One region of the Streptomyces sp. NPDC030838 genome, then DNA from elsewhere that is predicted to be linked to it. Evidence: riboswitches for the same ligand, from Rfam matches in the RefSeq annotation. Region 1 holds a riboswitch; the other holds the start of a gene.
The links. A riboswitch is a leader RNA that binds a small molecule or an ion and turns the genes downstream of it on or off. The one in region 1 is predicted to bind cobalamin.

Region 1 (3,674 bases):
CGCCGCGGTCGATGTCGCCGACGACGAGCACGGGCAGCCCGGCATTGCGCGCGATGCCCATGTTGACGATGTCGGTCCGCCGCAGATTGATCTCGGCGGGCGAACCGGCCCCCTCACAGATCACCGCGTCATACGTGCCCCGCAGTTCGGCGAGACAGTCCAGCACGGTGCCGAGCAGCTTCTGCTGCCGCCCGCCGTGATACCCGCGCGCGCTCAGCTCGCCCACCGGCTTGCCGAGCAGCACGACCTGGCTGCTCTGCTCGCCGCCCGGCTTGAGCAGCACGGGGTTCATCAGCGCGGTCGGCTCGACCCGGCAGGCCTGCGCCTGCATGGCCTGCGCCCGCCCGATCTCGGCACCCTCGCGCGTGACAAAGGAGTTGAGGGACATGTTCTGCGCCTTGAACGGCGCGACTTTGACGCCCTGTCGCACCAGCCACCGGCAGATCCCGGCGGTGACGACGCTCTTGCCGGCGTCGGAGGTGGTACCGGCGACGAGCAGACCACCGTTCATCGCTTACGCCCCTTCCTGATGAGGCGTGCGCCCGCGCACACGCCGAGCGCGAGCCAGCTCACGCGCCGGGAGAGCCGTACGGCCCGTCGGATGTCGTTGACGTGGACGGCGCGCCCCGCCTGGTTCAGCACGGGCCGGTGCTCCACGCGCCCCCCGTACGACAGCGTCCCGCCCAGCCGCACCCCGAGCGCCCCCGCGAACGAGGCCTCCACGGGCCCGGCGTTGGGGCTCGGATGCCTGGCGGCGTCGGCCCGCCAGGCATGCACGGCCCCGCGCGGATCGTCACCGGCGAGCGCGGCGAGTACGGCGGTCAGCCGCGCCCCCGGCCACCCGGCGAGGTCGTCGAGCCGGGCGGACGCCCACCCGTAACGCCGATACCGGGGCGACTTGTGCCCGACCATGGCGTCGAGGGTGTTGACGGCCCGGAACCCGAGCAGGCCGGGCACGCCCCCCACGGCCCCCCACACGAGCGCGCCCACGACGGCGTCGGAGGTGTTCTCGGCGACGGACTCGACGACGGCCCGGGCGATCCCGTCGGCGTCCAGCGCCTGCGGATCCCGCCCGCACAGATGGGGCAGCCGCTCCCGGGCGGCCTCGATGTCGCCCGCCTCCAGCGCCCGCCCGATGGCGGTGGCCTCGCGCGCGAGCGAGGTGCCGCCGACGACGGCCCAGGTGGCGGCGCCGGTCAGCGTGACGGAGGCGGCGGGGGAGGACCGTACGACCCGCGAGGCCACGGCCCCCAGGGTGATGGCGCCACCGGCGCACACCACGGCGTGCAGGACGCCCCGCCCCCGGTGGTCGCGGTACAGGACACGTTCGACGGCGGCCGCGGCCTGCCCGAACGCGGCGACCGGATGCCCGCGGCGCGGATCGCCGAGGAGCAGATCACCGAGGAGACCGGCGGCGGCGCCGTACGCGAAGACGCGATCGGCACGCATGGGACTCAGCCGACCGTGGGGACGGGGGGGAGCCTTCTGGAGTTCCTCGATCGGCAGCCGAGCATCGCGTTATGTCCTCACTCAGGGTGTCCGCGCCCTGGTTCGACGAGACCGGCGGTGAGAGTTCCTGGCTCCCGGGGGTTGTCCTTCCCCGGTCACAGTGGCGGGACCGCGCCGGATTCACACCGGGCTTCCTCTCCTGCCGCCGTACATGGCTCCGGCAGTCCACCACGCGGTCGGAACGGCCGTCAACTTGCCGTTGACCTGCGAGGGGGGAGTGTGCAGAACCCCACATGCCCGGCACCGGCCCGCGCTCCTCCCCGTGCGGGTGGCCTTCCGTGAAGCCGGTTGCGGGGGAGGCGGGGGGCGCCTCCAATACGTCGTGCGAAGTGCTACGAGGTGTGGGGAACTCGGCGAAAACGTATGAGCATTGATGAAGCGGGCGTACCGGGGGCGGCGGCGCGTTCCCCGGAGGGCCTCGGCGCGGCGGTGGTACGGGTGTGCGGCGGCGATGGGCGCCGCGTCGGGACCGGGTTCCTGCTGGCGCCCGGGACGGTGGCCACCTGCGCGCATGTCGTCGCGGACGCGCTGCGCACGGACGCTGGTTCGCCGACGCCGCCCACGTCACCGGTGACCGTGGAATTCCCGCTCCTGCCCGGCACGGTCACCTACGAGGCGTCGGTGACGGCCTGGCGGCCGGTGGCGGGGGACGGCAGCGGGGACATCGCCCTGCTGCGGCTGCCGGAAGGCGCACCCGCCGGAGCGGTCCCGCTCGCCGGCACCGGCGACGTCTGGCACCACCGCTTCCGCATCCTCGGCTTCCCCGCCACCGCCGAGCACGGCGCCTGGATCGGCGGACGGCTGCTCGGCGCGGTGGGCCAGGGCTGGATCTCGATGGAGACGGACGGCAGCACCGGCCACCGCATCGGCCCCGGCTGCAGCGGAGCGCCGGTCTGGGACGAGGAGGTGGGCGCGGTCATCGGCATGACCGTCGCCACCGACCGCGGCGCCTCGGCGGTGACGTCGTATCTCATCCCGGCGGCCACGTTGCTGGACCTCCGGCCAGGCCTGCGCCGCTGCCCCTACCGAGGCCTCGACGCCTTCCGCGAGGAGGACGCCGAGTACTTCTTCGGCCGCGAGGAGGAGACTCACCGCCTCCTGGACGCGGTCGAACGGCACCTGGTGGTACCGGTGGTGGGGCCGTCGGGCAGTGGCAAGACGTCGCTGGTCCGGGCGGGGGTGCTGCCGCGCCTGCGGGCCGAGGGGTTCACCGTGTCCGAGATCCGTCCGTTGCCCGGGACGCGGGCGTCGCTGACGGTGGCGAGGGCGGTGGTGGGGGTGCTGGGGGCGGGGGTTGATGCCGGGGCCGCCTCGGCGTCGGCGCCCGAGGCTGATTCCGCCGCCACCTCGGCGTCGTCGCTCGATCCCGGCGCTGATTCCGGCCCCGCCGCCGTGCCCGCGCCCCGGGGGGCCGAACCCGCTCGCCACCCTGCACTGACCACCGTGGAACACGAACGCGTGGCGCTGGCGTTGGCCGACCTGCTGGACTCCGCCGACGGCCCGACCCCCGCCGAACTCGGCCGCCGCCTGCTCGACCACTGCGGCCCGCAGGGCCATGTCTTCTTCCTCAACCAGCTGGAGGAGACGGTCGCGGCCGACCCCGCCACCGCCCGGGCCCTGCTGGCCCTGATGGCCGGCATGGTCTCGGTCCCGGCGGAAGGGCGACGGCTGCGCGTCCTCGCCACCCTGCGCTCCGCCTGCCTGGACGACCTGGCCGACCCCGCCACCGCTCGCGTCCTCAGCGACTGCGCCCAAGTCGTCGCGCCGCTCGGCCGATCGGGCCTGCTGCGTGCCATCGAGGGCCCGGCGGCCCGCGTCCCCGGCCTGACTCTGGAAACCGGCCTCGCCGAACGCATCGTCGACGACGCCGAGGACGAGCCGGGCCACCTCCCCCTGGTGGAGTTCGCCCTCACGGAACTCTGGGCGCACGAGAAGGGCGTACGCCTCACTCACTCCGGCTACGAGGCCCTGGGCGGCGTCGCCGGCGCCCTCTCCGCCCACGCCGAGCAGCGGGTCGGCGAGGTCATCGCGGCGCACGGCGAAGCCCCGGTGCGCCGCCTGTTCACCCAACTCGCCCGCCCCGACGAGGCGGGCGGCTTCACCCGCAAGCCGGTACGCCTCGCACCCCTGCCCCCCGACCTCCGGTCGGCCGCGGAGGCCCTGGC
Region 2 (3,674 bases), on a different contig from region 1:
ACCCGGTACGCCCGCCACAGCCGGCGCCCGGGCACACCCGCCGGGCCGAGCAGCACGACCAGCGCGGCGGACAGCACCAGGGCCGCGCCCGGCCAGGGCGGCAGGGAGATCGCGAGCACCGTCAGGCCGAGTCCGAGCACGGCCTTGTCCACCGGGTGACGGCGGCGCCAGCGGCTGCCGTGCGCCGCCGCGTCGATCGGCAGCACGCGCGCTCAGACCCCGGACTCGCGCTCGGCGCCCGCGGCGGCGTCCTGCGGCGCCAGGGTCTCCCGCCGGGCCAGGGCGCGCTGTTCGCCCTGCCGCCGGCCGCGCCGCAGACCGAAGTAGTAGGCCAGGACACCCGCGCCGATCGCCGCCTGGACGGCGAACAGCGCCGACTCGATCTCCCCGGACGGCGGCTCGTACAGCGGCGAGAACCACGGCTCGTAGTCCGGGTCGATCTCGGTGATCGCCGTCTCCGCCTGGGCGTCGGCGCCCGTGAACGGCTCCTTCTCGTCGTCGCCGAGGCCGAGTGCCAGCGGCAGTACGGCGAGCGCGACCACGACGAGCAGCAGCAGAACGTTGATCTTCGTGTTCCGGCTCATCACGCCACCGCCTCGGTCCCGGCCGGCTTCGTCTCGGCCCGCTTGCCGGCCACCAGCACGCCCAGCCGGGTCAGTTCGCCCTTGCTCGACTGCACCAGCAGCCGCATGACCAGTACCGTCAGCAGGCCCTCGCTCACCGCGAGCGGGATCTGGGTGATGGCGAAGATGGAGCCGAACTTGCCGAGCGCGCCCAGGAATCCGCTGCCCGGGTCGGGGAAGGCGAGCGCCAGCTGGACGCTGGTGACGCAGTAGGTGGACAGGTCGGCGACGAACGCGCCGAAGAACACCGCGACCATGAGCGGCACCTCGTACCGCCGCAGCAGCTTGTACACGGCGTATCCGGCCCACGGCCCGACGATCGCCATCGAGAAGACGTTGGCGCCGAGCGTGGTCAGCCCGCCGTGGGCGAGCAGCAGCGCCTGGAAGAGCAGCGTGATGGTGCCGAGCACCGCCATGGCGGGCGGCCGGAACAGGATCGCGCCCAGACCGGTGCCGGTGGGGTGCGAGCAGCTGCCGGTGACCGAGGGCAGTTTGAGCGCGGACAGGACGAAGGTGAAGGCTCCGGAGGCGCCGAGCAGCAGCGTGCTCTCGGGATGCTCACGGACCTCACGGGTCAGGGATCGGACGCCGTGGACGACGAAGGGCGCGGACGCGACGCCCCAGGCGACCGCGTGCGCCGGAGGCAGAAAACCCTCGGCAATGTGCATGGCTCGAACAGACCCTCTCCAGCACCTCGTGGATGGTTGACGCGCCTTGGCCGGTCTCCTGGCTGACGGGTACCACCGCCCGAACTCCGCCTTCCCGGGTCCCGAAGGACCCAGTGGCTGCCCGTGAGGGCCGGAGCCGGACTTCCCGATCACAGTGGCGAGGGCCGCACCGGCATCACACCGGATTTCCCGTTCACCAAGGCGTGGTGACAGTAATGCCCGGCTCGGGGTGGTGACAAGCGCACCCAGGGGGCGCCCGGCGGCACCGCCCGGTCACCGGCGCACGCCCCTCGTGGGACCCGACGGCCAATCGCCCCGAAGGGACTGGGGCGTCCACCCGTCACCGCGGCGGCGCCACCGACCGCCGGACCACGAACTGCGTGCTCAACACCACATGGTCGTCCCCCGGAAGCCGCTCCTCCCGGTCCAGGGCCAACCGGACCGCGGTACGGCCCAGCTCCTCGTACGGCACCCGCACGGTGGTCAGCGCCGGGGTCAGATCGGCGGCGAAGGGCACGTCGTCGAAGCCCACCACCGACACGTCCCCCGGCACGTCCAGACCGGCCTCGCGCAGCGCGGCCAGCGCGCCCAGCGCCACCATGTCGGTGCCGGCGAGGACGGCGGTGAAGTCCCGCCCGGCGCGCAACGCGTCCCGGGTGCGCAGATATCCGGACGTGCGGGTGTACGTGCCGGGGACGTCGGACTCCTCCTCGTACGGCACACCGTGCGCGCGCAGCGCGTCCCGGAAACCGGCCGCCCGCTGCCGGGCCGTGCTGTGCCCGCGCTCCCCGCCGAGGAAGAGGATCCGCCGGTGCCCGGCGGCCAGCAGATGCGAGGCGGCCTGGAAGGCCCCGCCCCGGTTGTCGTACTCCACGACCGTGGCCGGCACCCCGGCGGGCAGCGGCGGGCGTCCGACCAGCACCAGCCGGGACCCGGCGGCGTCCAGCGCGGTGGCGTACCCGGCCATCCGCCGGTGGTAGGCGTCGTCCGTCACGGCACCGCCGACCAGCACGACCGCCGCCGCGTGCTGCTCGCGCATCAGCTGCACGAGATCGTCCTCGCGGGACACGTCACCGTGCGTCGCGCACACCAGGCTGAGCCGGCCGCGCGCGGTCGCCTCCTGCTCCACGCCCGCCGCGACATGGGCGAGCGAGGGACCGGTGATGTCCTGGATGACCAGCGCGATCGGCCCGGCGACGCCGCCGGACAGCGCCTTGGCGTGCACGTTCACCACGTAGCGCAGGGACTCCACCGCGGCCATCACCCGGGCGCGCGTCGCCTCGGACACCGGATAGTTCCCGGCCAGCGTGCGGGAAACGGTTGCCACCGACACGCCCGCCTCGCGCGCGACGTCGCGGATCGTGCTGGGGCCGCCCCCGCGGGACCCGGCCCGTTTCCGCCCGCCCCGCGGGCCTGCCGGGCTGGTCCGCCGGGTGTCCTGTCCGTTCTCCGTCACGGCTCGACGGTACTGCACGGGGTTGTCGCGAGTGCCAGGCGTAGGCCACGGCTTTGCGGGAAACGGTTACTCCGCCAGCCGCCAGCCGCCAGCCGCCAGCCGCCAGCCGCCAGTCACCTACCGAGGGACCGTCCGTGCCCCGTGCCCGTCTCTTCCACACGACCCTCGGCCCGGCCGACGCCCCGCCGGTGCTCCTGGTACACGGCTGGGGCGGCGACGGCCGCGAGTGGTCGGCGCACGCCGAGGCGCTGGCCGGCCGGGACCTGCGGGTGGTCGTTCCCGACCTGCGCGGCCACGGGCGCTCCGAGGTGCCGGAGCACGGGAACACCCCGGCGGAGATGGCCGAGGACCTGGCCGCGCTGCTCCGCCGCCTCGGAACCGGGCCCGTGGTCGCGGTCGGGCACTCGATGGGCGGGCAGGTGGTCAACCTGCTCGCCGTACGCCACCCCGACGCCGTACGGTCCGTCGTCGCGCTGGACCCGGCGCACGGGGCGCACGGTGCCGAGGTGGAGGCGATCCCGGCCCGGCTCGCCGCGTACCGGGAACGCGGAGCGCGCGCCGCCGCCGAGTTCGTCGCCGGGGCCTTCTCGGCCACCGCCCCGCCCGGCCTGCGCACGGCCCACCTGCGCACCATGCTCGGCACGCCCGACCACGTCGTCGCACGGCATGTACACCGACCCCGGCGCGGTCGGCGTACGCCCGCACAGCGAGGCGTGTCTACGGCGCCGGCCTCAGCCCGCGCTCACCGTGTGGACGTCGGCCGAGGCCGCCGCGTGGGAGCGCGGCACCCTGCGGGTGCCCGGCTCACGGGTCGAACACTGGCCGGACAGCGGCCACTATCTGCACGAGGAGCACCCGGTGCGCACCGTCCGGCTCGTCGAGGAGTGGTGTCAGTCCCGCGGATAGTACGGCTTCGGCAGCCGCATG

Region 2: another riboswitch for cobalamin. It lies ahead of ACZ42A_RS05695 (energy-coupling factor ABC transporter permease); the one in region 1 lies ahead of ACZ42A_RS33950 (cobalamin biosynthesis protein).

Annotation. Positions count from the first base shown of each region.
Region 1 covers NZ_JBVIED010000017.1:166,133-169,806, forward strand. Annotated here, with positions in the region: gene ACZ42A_RS33945 (cobyric acid synthase) at 1-511, opposite strand, end outside; gene ACZ42A_RS33950 (cobalamin biosynthesis protein) at 508-1,449, opposite strand; cobalamin riboswitch at 1,552-1,694, opposite strand; gene ACZ42A_RS33955 (nSTAND1 domain-containing NTPase) at 1,873-3,674, shown strand, end outside.
Region 2 covers NZ_JBVIED010000001.1:1,255,303-1,258,976, reverse strand. Annotated here, with positions in the region: gene cbiQ (cobalt ECF transporter T component CbiQ) at 1-206, opposite strand, end outside; gene ACZ42A_RS05700 (energy-coupling factor ABC transporter substrate-binding protein) at 213-584, opposite strand; gene ACZ42A_RS05695 (energy-coupling factor ABC transporter permease) at 584-1,291, opposite strand; cobalamin riboswitch at 1,323-1,507, opposite strand; gene ACZ42A_RS05690 (LacI family DNA-binding transcriptional regulator) at 1,632-2,747, opposite strand; partial or broken gene ACZ42A_RS05685 (alpha/beta fold hydrolase) at 2,882-3,421, shown strand; gene ACZ42A_RS05680 (alpha/beta fold hydrolase) at 3,414-3,653, shown strand; gene ACZ42A_RS05675 (glycerophosphodiester phosphodiesterase family protein) at 3,638-3,674, opposite strand, start outside.